DNA from 3 places in the Microbispora sp. CA-102843 genome. Region 3 is predicted to be linked to each of the others. Evidence: riboswitches for the same ligand, from Rfam matches in the RefSeq annotation. Region 3 holds a riboswitch; each other region holds the start of a gene.
What was found. A riboswitch is a leader RNA that binds a small molecule or an ion and turns the genes downstream of it on or off. The one in region 3 is predicted to bind cyclic di-AMP.
Positions count from the first base shown of each region.

Region 1 (5,650 bases), 4.2 Mb from region 3:
CATGGAGAAGGCCGGCCCGCCGACCGACCTGGTGACCGCCTTCGCCAGGCCCGTCCCCGCCGTCATCATCTGCGAGCTGCTCGGCGTGCCGTACGAGGACCGGGGCTCCTTCCAGGAGCACATCGACAAGTTCCTCGGCGGGGAGACCAGCGACGAAGACCTGATCGCGGCCTACACCGCGGTCCAGAACTACCTCGCGGAGCTGGTGGCCGCCAAGCGTGCCAACCCCACCGACGACGTGCTCGGCGATCTCACCGACAGCGACCTGACCGACGAGGAGCTGCGGGGCATGGCCCTGATCCTGCTGTCGGCCGGGTTCGACACCACCGCCAACATGCTGGCCCTGGGCACCTTCGCGCTGCTGCGAAATCCCGCGCAACTGGCCGCGCTACGCGCCGATCCCGCGCTCACCGACGGGGCCGTGGAGGAGCTGCTGCGGTATCTGAGCGTCGCCAAGACGTTCATGAGAACGGCGCTGGAGGACGTCGAGCTGGGCGGCCACACCATCAAGGCCGGCACAACGCTGATCCTGTCCTACAACACCGCCAACCGCGACCCGGAGCGCTTCACCGACCCCCACGTGCTCGACCTGCGCAGGCAGGACGGCGGGCACCTGGCCTTCGGCCACGGCATCCACCAGTGCCTGGGCCAGCAGCTGGCCCGCGTCGAGATGCGCGTCGCGCTCCCCGCACTGCTCAACCGCTTCCCCACGCTACGGCTGGCCGTGCCGGCCGAGGAGGTCGTGCTGCGCCCGGAGACCGCCGACATCTACGGGGTCAAGAGCCTCCCCGTCACCTGGGACGTGTGACCGAGAGCCGGTGACGCGGCAGTGCCGGGATACCGCGGTGACGGACCCTCGTCCGCATGACGCGGCACGTCACGTGCGCCACGATTCACGGGCGAGCGCCGTCACCCAGTCGGCGCTCCCTCTTGCCGCGGGCGAGTTCGGTGCCCAGGGCGTCCAGGCGCTGGTTCCAGAAGCGGCGGAAGTGGTCGAGCCAGGTGTCGACCTCGCGCAGCGGCGCGGGGTCGACGGCGTACAGGCGCCGGGTGCCCTCGGCCCGGACCGTCGCGAAGCCGCTGTCCCGCAGCACGCGCAGGTGCTGGGACACCCCCGGCTGGGAGATCCCGAACTCCTCCTGCACGATCGCGCCGATCTCCCCGGCGGAGCGCTCGCCCTCGGCGAGCAGCTCCAGGATGCGGCGGCGCACCGGATCGCCGAGGACGTCGAACGCGTGCATGCCGCAAGGCTCGCAGCTCACGCTTATATAGGTCAATTTGCGGCGGCCGGGCGGCTCTCGCCTGCTCGGGCAGGCTGAGCGTACGGCCGGCCACGGCGGGGATGGCGGGGACGGCGAAGCGCGCCGGGATCACCGGCGCGCTTCGGGACCGTCGTCCGTCAGGAAGAGGCGGAGGCGGAGGCGTCCGCGGTGTACATCGGGTAGCCGTATCCGACGACCTGCCAGGTGGGGCGGGTGCGGGCCTCGACGGCGCCGCCGTCGCCGGTGTTGCCCTCGATGGTCCGGATCGTGCCGTCGCCGTTGTCCTTGACGACGAAACCGACGTGCTGGACGTCGTCGATGTTCTTGCTGCCGTTCCAGTTGAAGAACACCACCGCGCCCGGCTTGGGCGTACGGCCCCAGCGGCTGTGGTCGGCGAACCAGTGAGCGTGCTCCACGGTGTAGGCGTCGGAGCCCATGACCGGGCCGATGCCGAGCTGCTGGCCCACCCAGGAGACGAACATGTCGCACCAGGCCGCGTTGAGGTAGCCCTTGAGCGTGCCGCCGTCGCGGGCGAGGGTCTCGCGGGCGCGGGGCGTGGTCATGTACCACTGCTGGAACTTGGTCCCGCCGCCGTAGGCGTTCTCGCTGATCCCGATCTGGCTCCTGGCCAGGTTCAGCACGTCGTCCGCGCTGACCTTGGGCAGCGTGGAGGCGATCTCGGACATGGACTTCGCGGCCGCCGGGCCCTTGCCGGTGGCCGGGTTGTCCGCGTGCGCTGCCGGCGCTGAGATCAGCACGGCCGAGGCGAGAGCCCCGCCCGCGAGGGCAGCGCGAAGACAGGTGTTGAGGACGTGCATGTGGGGCGAACTCCCTTACTTCCATGCCGCCTACCGGGTTAGCTGACGGGTTCGGGCTGGAAGTCGCCCTACGGCACGCATGCCGATTCACCCCAGGAGAGGTGGGTCCCCGGCTCCGCGCGGACGCGGACTCGGCGGCCGGGCGGCAGGCCGGAATGGGCCGGCCGCGTCGGTCTGAGGTGGGCTTCTTGACCATTGAGATGAGCAAGTACGCCCTGAGCTGCCTAAAACGTAATAGACCAGGTCAAACCGGTCAAGTTAGAACAACTGAGATTTTACTGGTCGGTAGGCGGCAAACCCGGCGAGGGCGGGTAACCGGGGCCGCTCGGGTTCGCCGTCAGCGCAAACCCGGGCTCACCCGGGCAGGCGCACGGTCACCGCCAGGCCGCCTTCCGGCCGGGGGAGCGCCTCCACCCCGCCGCCGTGCGCCACGGCGATGGCCCGGACGATGGACAGGCCCAGCCCCGCCCCCCGGGCGGAGCGGACGCGGTCGCCGCCGAGCCGGCGGAACGGCTCGAACAGGTCGTCCACCTCGTACGGCGGGACCAGGGGCCCGGTGTTCTCCACCGTCACGCTCACCCCGGCCTCGTCCTCCCGCAGCCGGACCCAGACCTCTCCGTCACGCACGTTGTACTTGATCGCGTTCTCCAGCAGGTTGACCAGGCAGCGTTCGAGGAACAGCGGGTCGCCGTGCACGACCGCCGGGGACAGGTCCTCGTGGACGACCACCTTCCTGCGGCGCGGCTGCAGGTCGATCTGCTCCATCGCCATACGGACGATCTGCCGCAGGTCGACCGGCTTGCGGGCGCTCAGCTCCTGCTCCGACTGCGCCAGCATGAGCAGTCCCTCGATCAGCCGCTCATACCTCGCGTTGGTGCCGAGCAGCGCGCGGGCCAGCGCCTTGAGGTCCTCCGACGCCGCGGGCTCCTCCAGCGACACCTCCAGGACCGTACGGTTGACCGCCAGCGGGGTGCGCAGCTCGTGAGAGGCGTTGGCGATGAACCGGCGCTGGGCGTCGAACACCCGGTGCAGCCGGTCGAGCATCGCGTCGAAGGTGTCGGCGAGGCGCTTGACCTCGTCCTGCGGCCCGCGCAGGGCGATCCGCTCGTGCAGCGTGCTCTCCGACAGCCGCTGCGCGGTCTCGGTCACCCGGTCCAGCGGGCGCAGCGCGCGGTCGGCCACCAGGTAGCCCAGCACCACGGCGACGGCCCCGACGAGGATCATGACCATCACCGACGAGCGGAGCACGTCGGTCAGCACGTCGGCCGCGCCCTGCTCGACGTCGGTGCGCACCCGCTGCGCGAGGATGTCGCTGTCGGGCAGCCTGCCCCCCAACACGGCATCGGGGGTGCCGGTCACCTTCGACGCCACCGCCACCACGAACCGCTGGTTGAGCGCCCGCGCGGTCAGCAGGTGGGTGAACCACAGCAGCACCGACCCCGCCAGGAAGAACAGCCCGCCGTACAGCAGGGTGAGCCGCATCCGCAGGCCGAGCCTGCCCCACAAGGACAGGACGCGGATCACAGCCGATACCCCCGGCCCGGCACGTTCTCGATCACCGGGGGCTCGCCAAGTTTGCGGCGCAGCGAGGTGATCGTGACGCGCAGCACGCCCGTGCCGGCGTCGGCGTGCTCGTCCCACACGTTCGCCCGCAGCCGGGCCGAGGTCACCAGCCCTCCGCTGGCGCGCATGAGTTCGTGCAGCACGTCGAACTCCTTGCGGCCCAGCGCCACCTGCCGCCCGTCCCGCACCACCGTACGGCGGGCCGGGTCGAGCCGGATCCCGGCCCGCTCGATCACCGCAGGCATCGCCCGGGGCGAGCGCCGGGCCAGCGCCCGGATCCGGGCCACCAGCTCGGCGAACGCGAACGGCTTGACCAGGTAGTCGTCGGCGCCCAGGGACAGGCCCCCGACCCGGTCGCGCACCCGCCCGGCCGCCGTCAGCATGAGGATGCGGCTCGCCCCACTGGCCGTGACCAGTTCCCGGCACACCTCGTCGCCGTGCACCTCGGGCAGGTCGCGGTCGAGCACGACCACGTCGTAGTCGACGTAGGCGGCCAGCTCGAGCGCCTCCTGACCGTCGTAGGCCACGTCCACCGCGATGGCGTGCAGCCGCAGCCCCCGGGCGACGGCCTCGGCCAGCTGTTCCTCGTCCTCGACCACGAGCACCCGCATCCCAACCTCCCGCTCGCCTCCGAGAGTGGCGCAGGGGGTGTTAGCCGCGGATAAGCGGAGATCGCTTATCCGCGTTTAGCACCGCCTCCGCTGGAGTTGGGCCCCGTCCCGGGCGAACGCCCTGGATGAGAAGGAGCGACAGAGGAGGAACGACTCATGCGCTTACGACCTTTGCGTGCCCTGGGTCCGGCACTCGGGCTCACATTGGGGCTCACATTGGGGCTCGCACTGGCACTGGCCGGCTGCGGCGCGGCCCCCGCGGACGACGGGATCGCCAGCGCGGGCGGCGCCACGTCGGGCACCGTGTCAGGCGCCGGGACCGGCGCCACGGCCAGGCCGTCGGCCTCGGCCACGGTGGACCGCCAGGAGGCCCAGCTCAAGTTCGCGCAGTGCATGCGCGAGCACGGCGTGGACGTGCCCGACCCCGGCCCCGACGGCCGCGTCCGCATCATGGGCAAGAAGGGCGACGAGGCCTCGATGCAGAAGGCCATGCAGGCCTGCCAGCACTTCATGAAGGACGCGGTCGGCGACAAGCTCGGCGGCGACGACCCCGAGGCGCGCGACCGGATGGTCAAGTTCGCCCAGTGCATGCGCGAGCACGGCATCGACATCTCCGATCCGGCCCCCGGACAGGGGATCCAGGTCAAGCTCAAGCCGGGCCAGGAGAAGGCGATGGAAGAGGCGCAGAAGGCCTGCGAGGAGAACGCGCCGGGGAGGAAGCCGTGAGGAGGGGCCTCGTGATCGCGGGCGCGGGCGTCCTCGCCCTGGCCGCCGCGGGAACGGCCGTCGCCGTCGCGGGCGGCGACGGCGCCGGCGCGGCCGAGCCGTCCCCGCCCCCGGTGCCCGCCACCGCGTCGATCACCCGCCAGGACCTGGTCGACACCAAGACCGTGGAGGGGTCATTGACCTACTCCGGCGAGCGGCAGGTGACCACCGACGCCTCCGGCACCGTGACCTGGGTGCCCGCCGAGGGCGCGGTCGTCCGGCGCGGCCGCCCGCTGCTCAGAGTGGACCGCAGGCCGGTGGTCCTCATGTACGGCTCGCTGCCGATGTACCGCCCGCTGCGGCAGGGCGTCGACGACGGCCCGGACGTCGAGCAGCTCGAACGCAACCTCAAGGTCCTCGGCTACGGCGACGACCTGACCGTGGACCACCACTTCAGCTACGCCACCTACCTGGCCGTCAAGGAATGGCAGGACGACGCCGGGCTGCCCGAGACCGGGCAGGTGGACGCCTCCCAGGTGGTCTTCCTGCCCGCCGCCGCCCGGGTGACCGACGCCAAGGTCGAGGTCGGCGACAGGACCACCCCCGGTCGTCCGGCCCTCACCGTGTCGGGCGTACGGCGGCTGGTGCACGTGGACCTGTCCACCGACGACCAGTCGCTGGCCAGGAAGGG
Region 1 covers NZ_JBNJNF010000001.1:4,795,546-4,801,195, reverse strand. The annotation lists gene ACQEVJ_RS22260 (cytochrome P450) at 1-808, shown strand, start outside; gene ACQEVJ_RS22255 (ArsR/SmtB family transcription factor) at 894-1,241, opposite strand; gene ACQEVJ_RS22250 (CHAP domain-containing protein) at 1,400-2,080, opposite strand; cyclic di-AMP (ydaO/yuaA leader) riboswitch at 2,094-2,227, opposite strand; gene ACQEVJ_RS22245 (sensor histidine kinase) at 2,435-3,604, opposite strand; gene ACQEVJ_RS22240 (response regulator transcription factor) at 3,601-4,254, opposite strand; gene ACQEVJ_RS22235 (hypothetical protein) at 4,411-4,980, shown strand; gene ACQEVJ_RS22230 (efflux RND transporter periplasmic adaptor subunit) at 4,977-5,650, shown strand, end outside.
Region 1: it holds a riboswitch for cyclic di-AMP, as region 3 does, so the genes downstream of both, ACQEVJ_RS22250 (CHAP domain-containing protein) here and ACQEVJ_RS41865 (C40 family peptidase) in region 3, are expected to answer to the same signal.

Region 2 (5,650 bases), 2.3 Mb from region 3:
AGCCGGTGCTGGTCGCGGCGGCGGCCTACCTGACTCGCCCGCCCGGCTGGCCGGACCTGGTCGAGCAGGCGCGGACCGACCTGGAGCAGGCCGCCGCGGCGGGCACCCAGCGGGAGCAGGCGGAGACGCGACTGCGCGAGCAGCTCGCGGCGCAGCGTGCCTCCGCCAAGGAGGAGATCGACCGGGTGCGCGAGCAGCTCAAGGCGGCCCGCGCGGAGAATTCCGACCTGCGGCGCAAGCTGCACGACGCCCGCGAGCGGGTCAGGGCCGCCGAGGCCAGGGCGGCCGAGCTGGAGGCCGAGACGGCCGAGGCGCGGGCCAGGGCCGCGAGCGCCAACGGCACGGCCGAGACCGAGCTGCGCCGGCTGAGGGAGCGCCTGGCGGACGCCGAGCGCCAGCTGGAGGCCAGCCGCAGGGCCGCCCGCGAGGGCCGCAGCATCGAGGACGCCCGGGTCCGGGTGCTGCTGGACGCGCTCCAGGACGCCGCCGCCGGGCTGCGCAAGGAGCTCGGCCTGCCCACGACGATCAGCAGGCCCGCCGACTACGTGAACGCGGTCGTCCCGGGCGAGCTGGGCGTGGCGGCCGTGCCCGCGCGGGCGCTGGCCAACGACGACCCCCAGCTCCTCGACCAGCTCCTGGCCATCCCCCATCTGCATCTGATCGTCGACGGCTACAACGTGACCAAGACCGGTTACCCGTCGCTGACCCTCGCCGACCAGCGGGCCCGGCTGCTGACCGGGCTCGGCGGACTCGCCGTGCAGACGCGGGCGGAGGTGACGTGCGTGTTCGACGGCGCCGAGCTGAACGGGCCCGTCCAGGTGTCCGCTCCGCGCGGAGTGCGGGTGATGTTCAGCGCGCCCGGGGAGATCGCCGACGACCTGATCCGCACGCTGGTGCGTGCGGAGCCGCCGGGGCGGGCCATCGCGGTGGTCTCCTCCGACCGGGAGGTGGCCGAGTCGGTGCGCCGCATGGGCGCCCGGCCGGTGCCCTCGCTCCTGTTGCTGCGTCGTCTCGGCCGCGGCTGAAGCGCCGTACGCGCGCTCCGGCCCCACGCCGTCACCCTGGGTGATGACTGCCGCGAATACCTGCGAATAGGTTGAAGCATCAAGATCGCCTAGATAGAGTCGCGCCGCAGGTTTCGTTGATCTAAAGGGGGCCTCAGTGCGAGGGCGTGTGCCGGTGGCCGCCGGGTTGGCCGCCGTGGTCCTGCTGACGCCGATTGCGGGCGCGCAGGCGGATCCGAAGCCCACAGTCGCGCAGGCCAAGGCGAAGCTGAGCAAGCTCAACCAGCAGGCCGACAAGCTCGTGGACCGCTACAACGCGGCCAACGAGAAGTGGAAGAACGCGAAGCAGAAGTACCTCGCCATCAACGACGACTACAAGAAGCAGAACGTCCGGGTCGAGGCGCTCCGCTCCGGGCTGGTCTCGATGGCCGTCAGCAGCTACCAGGTCGGCGAGATGGGGTCGTGGGGCGGCGTCTTCTACAGCTCCAACCCCGATGCCATGCTCAGCGGTCTCGCCACGCTCAACCACATGTCGGCCGAGCGAGCCGGGCGGCTCAAGGCGTACGAGGGCGCCATCAAGGACCTCAAGGACCGCCGCGACCGGAGCAAGACGCTGTACAAGGAGGCCACCGACGTCAGGGGCGAGCTCGCCGACGAGAAGGACGAGGTCGACAAGCTCGTCAGAGAGCAGATGAAGCTGCTGCGCTCGCTCGGGACGTACAACCCCGGCAACCCCAACAGCGCCGGCGTCGTCTACACCGGACCGGCGTCCGGCAACGCGCTGTCGGCCCTCCAGTTCGCCTACAAGCAGGTCGGCAAGCCGTACCGCTACGGGGGCGCCGGGCCGGACGCCTGGGACTGCTCAGGGCTCGTGCAGGCCGCGTGGGCGGCCGCGGGCGTGTCGCTGCCCCGGACCAGTTACGAGCAGTGGGCCTGGGGCGCGAGCCGCAGGGTCTCGCTGGACGAGCTCCAGCCGGGCGACCTGCTCTGGCACGCCGGATACGGGCACGTCGGCATCTACGCCGGAGACGGCAAGGTCGTCCACGCTCCGCAGACCGGCGATGTTGTGAAGATTGTCACACTCGCCGAGTATCACGCGATAGGAGCTGTGCGTCCCTGAGGGCCCAGCCGTCTCTGTGATCGTTTGTACCTTTTGTGACTCCTGTGACCAGATTTCGCCGCTGGTGCAGAGATTGTGACCAGAGTCACATTTAGCCGTTCGCGGTGCGGGTAAGCTGCGGTTTCTTCTCCGCGGCCTTCGTTATCCGATCTTTATCCGGCGGGAGGGCTTTGCCGAACGCGGCGGGTCCTCGGTAGCTTCTGGGCCGCGGCGAGCACGCCTCGCCGCCGCGAACCCGGTCCGGCCGGCCGGTCGCGTGCAGTCATCCACCGTCATCGGCGCCCTTCATCACCCTCCCCTTAGCGGAACCCCCCGGCGCCGGTGTCCTGCCGAGTCCGTGCAGTCAGGAGGCACGGAGCCGGGGAACCATCGACCTTCACGTGAAGGTCCGGGGTGAATCGGCGCATCGCGCGCCGTAGGGCGACTTCCCCGCCCGAACCCGTCAGCTAACCCGGTAGGCGTGAGCGGAAGACCCGAGGAGAGATCCTGTCTACCACCCCCGCTAGTCTGTCCCGTCTTGCCCGAATTGCCCTTGGTGGTGCCGCTTTGACGGCATCCGTAGGGGTCGCCGGTGCGCATCCGGCGACGGCCGACACGGTGACGGTCACGGTCGTCAAGACGCCCACAGCGACGAAGACGGCCACCGCGACGAGCGCGAGCACCGCCGCACGCAAGGCTGCGGCGAAGAAGCAGCGGACGAAGAAGCACACCGCCAAGCGGAAGGTCAGCAGGGCCGTGCTCCAGGCGGCCAAGGCCCGGCGCGCGGTGAAGGTCGCAGAGAAGCAGATCGGCGACCCCTACCGCTACGGGGCCACGGGACCGGGCGCGTTCGACTGCTCGGGCCTGGTCCAGTACGCCTGGCGCAAGGCGGGCGTACGGCTGCCGCGCACGACGTGGTCCATCCGCAGCGCGGTCAGGAAGAAGGTGTCCTGGGGCCACTTCGAGCCCGGTGACCTGATCTTCACCAGCGGCGGCGGCCACGTCGGCATGTACGTCGGGCACGGCAAGATGATCCACGCTCCGCACAGCGGCACGCGGGTCAGGATCGACAAGCTGGACGCCTACAGGAGGAGCACCTTCGTGGGTGCCGTCCGCCCAGGCGTCTGACGGGCACCGGTCACCAGCCCCCTCGACCGGCGCCGTCCTTACGGCCCCGTCCACCTCGCCGAGGTGGACGGGGCCGTGGCATGTGCTGGTTACCATGCTCGGCGTGACTGCCACGAGCGGCGTGCCCGGGGTCGTGCCGGCCGTGCGCGCCGAGGCCGATCGGCGCCACCTTGGAAATCGGCCCCGCAGGATCGCGGCCGCGTCCGTCGCGCTGGCCGCGCTGCTGGCCGGCCCCGCCGCCGCGGCCCCGCCCGACCCGCTGCTTTCCCTGCGGCTGGATGCCCGCGCCGCCGTGCGGGAGCATCCGGGCATGTGGACCGGCGCCTCCGTCGCCCGCGGCGCGAGCGCCGTCGTCGCCGGGTCGCCCCGGCCGCTGGTCGCCGAGATCGCCGCGCTGGCCGATCGGGCGGGCCGTACGGTGACGAGGGTCTGGGGCGGGTACGGCGGCGCGGTGGTCCTCGTGCCGCGCACCGAGGAGCAGGCCGCCGTGCTGGCCGCGCCGGCGAAGGTGGACGGCCTGGCGGCCGTCGCGACCGGCGGCCGGGTGATCGTGCAGCCGGCCGCGTTCGCCCGCCTGTCCGCGACCGGCCGCCTGGTCGTCGTGACCCACGAGCTGACGCACGTCGCGACCGCCGGTCCCCGCGCCGTGCCGATGTGGCTCATGGAGGGCTTCGCCGACTACGTGGGCTACCTGGACAGCGGACTGCCGGTCCGTACGGTGGCCGCCGAACTGGCCGCCGACGTGGCCGCCGGGAGGACGGCGCTCAACACCCTGCCGGGGCCCGCCGACTTCGCCGCCAGGCCCGCCCAGGCGTACGAGGAGGCGTGGCTGGCCTGCCGCTACATCGCCGCCCGGTTCGGCGAGCGGAGACTGGTCGCCCTCTACCGCGCCGCGCTGCGCGAGGACATCGGCGCCGCCCTGCGGGAGGTGCTCGGACTGACCGCCGACGGCCTGACCCGCGAATGGCGGTCGTACGCGCGTGAACGGCTCGCCCGGTCCTGATCACGACTGGGCGACGGTGGCGACCGCGGCTGCAACAATGCGTTCCCGGGCGGCGCGCGGGCGGACCGCGCGACCACGCCGGCAGCGGGGGTGAGGATGACGAAGCGGACGCTGATCGTCACGAACGACTTCCCGCCCAGACCGGGCGGCATCCAGGCGTTCGTGCACGGCCTCGCCTCGCGCAGGCCACCCGGCTCTGTGGTCGTGTACGCCCCGCGCTGGAAGGGATGCGAGGAGTTCGACGCCCGCCAGCCGTACGAGGTGGTCCGTCATCCCTCCTCGCTGATGCTGCCAACGCGCTCGGTGGCGAGGAGGGCGGCGGCGCTGGTCGAGGACGGCGCCACCGTCGTCTTCGGCGCGGCGGCGCCGCTGGGGCTGCTCGCTCCCGTCCTGCGCGCCGCGGGCGCGGGCCGGATCGTCATGCTCACCCACGGGCACGAGGCGTCGTGGGCCCGCCTGCCCGGCGCGCGCGCCCTGCTGCGCCGCATCGGCGCGGGGGCCGACGCCGTGACCTATCTCGGCGACTACACCCGCCGCCGGATCGCCCGGGTCGTCGCCGCCCCCAGGCTCGTACGGCTCGCGCCCGGCGTGGACACCGCCGCCTTCCACCCGGGGGCGGGCGGCGACCGGGTCCGCGCGTCGCTCGGCCTGGGCGACCGGCCGGTGGTCGTGTGCGTCTCCCGGCTGGTGCCGCGCAAGGGCCAGGACGTGCTGCTGCGGGCCTGGCCGCTCGTCCTGCGGCGGGTTCCCGGCGCGGCCCTGCTCCTGGTCGGCGGCGGCCCCTTGCGGCGGTCGCTGGAGCGGGCAGCCGCCCGGGCAGGCCTGCGCGGTTCGGTGGTCGTCACCGGGTCGGTCCCCTGGGCGTCCCTCCCGGCCTACTACGACGCGGGCGACGTGTTCGCCATGCCCTGCCGCAGCAGGTTCGGGGGGCTCGACGTCGAGGGCCTCGGCATCGTCTACCTGGAGGCGTCGGCCACCGGGCTGCCGGTGGTCGCGGGCTCCTCCGGAGGCGCCCCCGACGCCGTACGGCACGGCGAGACGGGCCTGGTGGTCGACGGCACGTCGCACACGGCGGTGGCCGGCGCGCTGTGCGACCTGCTGGCCGACCCGGCCCGCGCCCGGGCGATGGGCGAGAAGGGCCGGGCCTGGATAGAGGAGGAGTGGCGCTGGGACCTCGTCGCGGCCCGGTTCGCCGCACTGCTGTGACGGAAGGCCGCCTCAGCCGGTGAACACCTCCACGAGGAGGAATCCGTTCAGCGCGCTGATCACGGTGGCGACGACGACGCCGGCGACGGTGGTGAGGCGGCGGTTGACGAGGTCGCCCATCAGCTTCCTGCTGCTGGTGAACGCCACGAGCGGGACCAGCGCGAACGGGATGCCGAAGGACAGCGCGACCTGGCTCAGCACGAGCGCCCG
Region 2 covers NZ_JBNJNF010000001.1:6,740,205-6,745,854, reverse strand. The annotation lists gene ACQEVJ_RS31240 (NYN domain-containing protein) at 1-1,025, shown strand, start outside; gene ACQEVJ_RS31235 (C40 family peptidase) at 1,162-2,124, shown strand; cyclic di-AMP (ydaO/yuaA leader) riboswitch at 2,442-2,596, shown strand; gene ACQEVJ_RS31230 (C40 family peptidase) at 2,671-3,231, shown strand; gene ACQEVJ_RS31225 (hypothetical protein) at 3,335-4,234, shown strand; gene ACQEVJ_RS31220 (glycosyltransferase family 4 protein) at 4,331-5,440, shown strand; gene ACQEVJ_RS31215 (Nramp family divalent metal transporter) at 5,453-5,650, opposite strand, start outside.
Region 2: it holds a riboswitch for cyclic di-AMP, as region 3 does, so the genes downstream of both, ACQEVJ_RS31230 (C40 family peptidase) here and ACQEVJ_RS41865 (C40 family peptidase) in region 3, are expected to answer to the same signal.

Region 3 (5,650 bases):
CCCTGGTCATGCGCTGGAACGGCAGCTCGTGGACCGCCTCGGTCGGCACCGTCAACGCACAGCCGTACACGGAGGTGGAGCCCGACGGCAAGGGTGGCGTGTGGGTCGTGCAGAGCAACTGGAACTCCACCCTGTGGCACGTCACGGGTTCGACGTGGCGGAGCACCCCGATCCCTCGGAAGACCGGCACCGACGCCGTCCTGTTCTCGATCGCGCGCAGGCCCGGGACGGCGACGCTGTGGGGTGCGGGATTCACGGTGCCGCAGGGCGACCCCGACGACCCCTCGGCCAACGGCACGTTCTGGCGTACGGGGTGACCACCCGACCTCGCCCCGCCGTGAACCGGTGGCGCGGTCGCCGTTCGCTCGTACCGACTGAGACGTGGCCGAGGGCAGAGAGGTGAGCAGGCGGCGGAGCGAGTCCCTCATCCCACGGGGCGCCCTGACGCTGGGTCTCGCGGCCGCCGTCTTCGGATCGGCGTGCTCGGCCGGATCCCGGACCGCACCACCGCAGACGCGGACAGGTTCTTCCACCCCGTCAGCCATCCTCCCGACCGCCTACCAGGGAGCGGAATGGCGCCGCATCAACCCGATCGACGCCGGTTTCGATCGCGCCCGGTTAGACAAGATCGCTCTCGATGCCGGAAAGAGAGGCGCGAACTGCCTGGTCGTGATCCGGCACGGGCGGCTCGTGGCCGACTGGTACTGGAACGGCACCGACGCGACCACCAGCCAGGAGGTCTTCTCCGCGACCAAGTCCTACTCCAGCACTCTGATCGGCATCGCCGAAGCGGAGGGCGGACTTTCCGTCGATGACAAGGTGTCTGAGTACGTCCCCGAGTGGGTGGGCACCTCCTCCGAAAACGTCACGATCAAGGACATCCTGAGCAACGTCTCCGGTCGGCACTGGGATTTCGACACCGACTACCGTCGCCTCGTCCGGGCAGCCGATCGTACGGGCTTCGCCGTCGGCCTTGCCCAGGACGCGGCCCGCGGAGACGTCTGGGCATACAACAACTCCGCCATCCAGACGCTCGACGCCGTGCTCACGAAGGCGACCGGGCGGAGTCCCGCGGCATACGCGCAGGAAAGACTGTTCGGCCTCATCGGCATGAGCCGCTCGAGGATGACCCGCGACGGAGCCGGCAACACCAACATGTTCTCCGGCCTGAACTCCACCTGCGAGGACATGGCCCGCTTCGGCTACCTCTTCCTCCGCGAAGGCAACTGGCAAGGGAAGCAGATCGTCCCCCGTCGGTGGGTCGAGGCGGCGACCGGCCGGCCGTCGCAGAAGGTGAACGCCGCCTACGGCTACCTGTGGTGGGTGAACGCCCGCGGTCCCGTCGTCGACGACCCGCTGAAGCCCAGTACGCGAGAGCAGAGTTCCACCGCCCCACATCGGCGCCTGGTCGACGGCGCACCTCACGACATGTACTGGGCACTGGGCTTCGGCGGCCAGGTCATCCAGGTCGATCCCGGCTCGGACACGGTCGTCGTACGGCTCGGACGGAACGTCCCGGAAGCCCGATACGGACCCGCCGACGCCTCCGAAGTGGTGACCACCGCCCTCGTGAAGCCGTAGGGAGATCACCCGCGGCGGTTGGGATCGACCGGGGTGCGCCGAGGGAAGCCACCCCACGCGAGCCGTTCGCGGACTGTACGCCCGCGCCTTGGCGGCCCGGGAAGCGCTCGGCCCGTGTGACGAGCACCACATCTTCCCTGCGCGGAGACGCTCTGACCTGCGGCTTTTAACTTTTGACCCTTTTTAGGTGATCCTTACCGTTATGGCGCCCTTTGCGACAATATGGGGCAACTTGGTAGTTTCCTTGCCCTACGGCGGGGTCCCCGTGACGCCGCCGTCGCGAACCCGGTCCGGCCGTGTTCGAGAAGGACATCCACAGTCACCGTCGCCATGTCCTCTCCGCCCCCCTGGGCGCCGGTGATGCCGAATCCGTGCAGCAAGGAGGCCCGGAGCCGGGGAACCAATCGACCTTCGACGAAGGTCTGGGGTGAATCGGCGCGCCAGCGCCGTAGGGCGACTTCCCCGCCCGAATCCGTCAGCTAACCCGGTAGGCGCAAGCGGAAGACCCTAGGGAGAGATCCCCTGTCTACCAACTCCACCACTCTGCTCCGCATTGCCTGCGTCACAATCAGTAGCGCCGCTCTCACTGCCTCTGTAGGAGCATTGAGCGCACTCCCCGCGGCCGCCGCGACGGGAAAGGTGACAGCCCCACCCCTCGCCTCGACGGTCATCCCGCCGGAGCCCCCCGTTACGGTGACCACCCCGTACAACGGCGAGGCCCCCGCGGCGTCCACGGCGGATGACTCCGCGAACACGAAGCTCACCAAGTCCGCTCTCCAGCAGGAGAAGGCCGAGCACGCCATCGAGGTGGCGAAGAAGCACCTCGGCGATCCGTACGTGTGGGGTGCCACGGGCCCACGGGCATTCGACTGCTCCGGGCTGGTCCAGTTCGCCTGGCGCAAGGCCGGCGTCAAGCTCCCGCGGACGACGTGGTCCATGCTCAGCGCCGTCAAGAAGAGGGTCTCCCTGGCGCATCTCAAGCCTGGCGACCTCATCTTCACCAGTGGCGGCGGGCACGTGGGCATGTACATGGGGCACAAGAAGGTGATCAGCGCTCCCCACAGCGGCGCGGTGGTCAGTGTCGACAAGCTCAACGGTTACTGGAGGAGCAGCTTCCTCACCGCCGTGCGCCCCGGCGTCTGACTCTGAGCCATGGAGACATCCTCGGCGGAGATGTCCTGACGCCTGCCAGCGCCAGGGGCATCTCCGCCGGGTCCGGCCGGTTCGCCGGACCCTGACGGACTACGCGTCCTCCGCGATGAGGCGCTGGAGCAGGGCCAGCAGGGTCCCGCGGTCCGCGTCCGACAAGGCGGTGTAGCACCTGGCGAGCACCTCGTCGGCGACCTTGTGCCCGGCGTCCAGGATCTGCTCGCCGGAGGGGGTGAGATGGTGCTCGATGCGCCGGCCGCGCCCGGGCCTGCGCTCGATCCATCCCTGGGCCACCAGCCGACCGGCGAGGGTTCCGAATGCCTGCTCGGACTGGAAGGTCGCCGCGGCCAGCTCCCGGGCCGACGCCCCGGGAGAGCGGCTGATCGCCCGGAGGGCATCCCACTGGGCCAGCGTCGCGCCGATCGCCGACAGCCCGCCCTCGAGGGCCCGGTGCTGCCGATACTGGGCCTGCTTGACCGCTCGTCCGAGTACTTGCAGATCGCCATGCACGGCATGAGTTTAGTGCAAGACTAAGGTAGTTTAAATAAACATCCTTAGTTATGCTGCGTCCATGAACACCATCCCGCTCTATGACGACCTGTCCCTCGCCGTGTCGGAGGCCGGAACCGGCAGACCGGCCCTGATCCTGCACGGCGGCGGCGGCCCCGCCACGGTCTCCGGGCTCGCCCAGCACCTTGCCCGGACGACACACACCATCACGCCTGCGCACCCCGGCTGGGACGGCACCCACCGCCCCCCATGGCTCACCGGCATAGACGACCTCGCGCTGGCCTACCTGCACTGCCTGCATCGCCTGCGACTGCGCGACGTCCTCGTCGTCGGTTCCTCCCTCGGCGGCTGGACCGCCGCCGAGATGGCCGTACGCGACACCGCGGGGATCATCACCGGGCTGGTGCTGGTCGACGCCGTCGGCGTGCACATCCCCGGGGAGCCGATCCGCGACTTCTTCTCCCTCGACGCCCGCGGCGTCGCCGAGTACGCCTGGCACGACTCGCAGCGTTTCTACGCCGACCCGGCCGGCATCCCCGCCGACCAACTCGCGCGCCGGGCAGCCGACATGGCCACCATGCGCACGCTGGCGAACGACCCCTACATGCACGACCCCAAGCTGCTCCGCCGGCTGAGACACGTCGACGTACCCGCTCTCCTGCTGTGGGGAGAAAGCGACCGGATCGTCACCCCCGCCTACGGAGCCGCCTACGCCGACGCCTTCGGGAACGGCCGGCTGCAGGTGATCCCGGAAGCCGGCCATCTGCCGCACATCGAACAGCCGGCGGCCACCTTCGCCGCGATCGACCACTATCTGCACGCAGCCGCGGCCGATTCCCCGGGGATCGCGGTGGGCGGCCGCGAGTAGGGGCGCTTCAGCCAACGACTGTGCCCGGCGCGGGCGGGACCCTGCGGGCGGAGGCCGCGAGCCGGTCCGCGAGCGCGACGACAAGGCCGCGGAGCTCGTCCGGTCGCTCGATGACGAACGGCAGGTCGAGCGACGCGAGCACCGGAGGCAACCAGTCGAGCCGCTCCGCTCGCAACTCGACGCGGAGCCAGCCCTCGGTCTCGGGATCCGCGCCTCCCACGGACGGGGACTCCTCCACAGTCGCGACGCCGGCGGGAAGCCGGGCGCGGATCTGCTCGACCGTCCCCTGGATCCGCAGGACCACTTCATGCCGGTACGGAGCCTTGGCGAACCCTGACAAGACGTGCTGCGCCGCGTCGAGCCCGGCGGGCGGCTCGAACGAACCGGGCAGGGTCCTCGCGTCCGCGATGCGATCCAGCCGGAAGGTCCGATCCTCGCCGATCTCGGGATCCTCACCCGTGACGTACCACCGGCCCGAATGGGCGACGAGCCCGTACGGATGCAGCGTGCGTTCGCTGCGCCGGCCGTCGGCGGCGGTGTATCTGATCGAAATCGGCCGGCGATGGCGCACCGCGTCGGCGACGGACAGCAGGACCGTGGTCTCCGGGGCGGCGAACTCGCCGGGCGGAGCCGTGAAGGCGAGGGATTCGAGCACGGTGTCGAGCCTGCGAGCGAGCCGCTCGGGCAGGACCCGCCGGATCTTGGCCGCCGCCGTCTCACTCGCCGTGCCCGTCGCCGTCATCAACCCTGCCCGGCGTCCGGCGACCAGGCCGAGCAGCACGGCGAGCGCTTCGTCGTCGCTCAGCATGAGCGGAGGCATGCGGTATCCGGGAGCGAGCCGGTACCCGCCGTAGCGGCCGCGCACCGACTCGACGGGCACGTCGAGGTCGATCAGATGGTCCACGTATCGCCGCACGGTGCGCTCGTCGACGCCGAGCCGGTCGGCGAGTTCGGCCATCGTCCGAATACCGCCCGACTGCAGGAGCTCCAACAGCGTGAGCACGCGATGAGTAGGTCGAGCCACGTCACACAATTTAGTGAGAATACTGGGCGGTTTCTGTCCGGTATCCGTCCTAGTGTGCCGCTGGAGAACGACCCCACGCACCAGGGAGATCACCATGGACTTCGTATCGATCCGCATCATCACGGGCGACGTCGCGCGCCTCGTCGGCTTCTACGAGCGAGCCACGGGAGTGCGGGCCAGTTGGTCCAGCGAGGACTTCGCCGAGCTCAGGACCACCTCCGCCACCCTCGCGATCGGCAGCACCCGCACCGTCCCGCTCTTCGCACCTGGCGCCGCCCGTCCGGCCGACAACCGCACCGTGATCGTCGAGTTCCTCGTCGACGACGTGGACCGCGTGCATCAGAACCTGGTCGGCTTCGTCGAGGAGTTCGTCACAGAGCCCACCACGATGCCTTGGGGCAACCGATCGCTCCTGTTCCGCGACCCCGACGGCAACCTCGTCAACTTCTTCACCCCCGTCAGCCCGGCCGCCATCGAGAAGTTCGCCCGCTGACGACAACGCGGCCAGGCGCCTCTGG
Region 3 covers NZ_JBNJNF010000001.1:8,998,671-9,004,320, forward strand. The annotation lists gene ACQEVJ_RS41855 (hypothetical protein) at 1-317, shown strand, start outside; gene ACQEVJ_RS41860 (serine hydrolase domain-containing protein) at 382-1,581, shown strand; cyclic di-AMP (ydaO/yuaA leader) riboswitch at 1,933-2,090, shown strand; gene ACQEVJ_RS41865 (C40 family peptidase) at 2,185-2,724, shown strand; gene ACQEVJ_RS41870 (MarR family winged helix-turn-helix transcriptional regulator) at 2,824-3,240, opposite strand; gene ACQEVJ_RS41875 (alpha/beta fold hydrolase) at 3,302-4,108, shown strand; gene ACQEVJ_RS41880 (helix-turn-helix transcriptional regulator) at 4,116-5,111, opposite strand; gene ACQEVJ_RS41885 (VOC family protein) at 5,227-5,625, shown strand.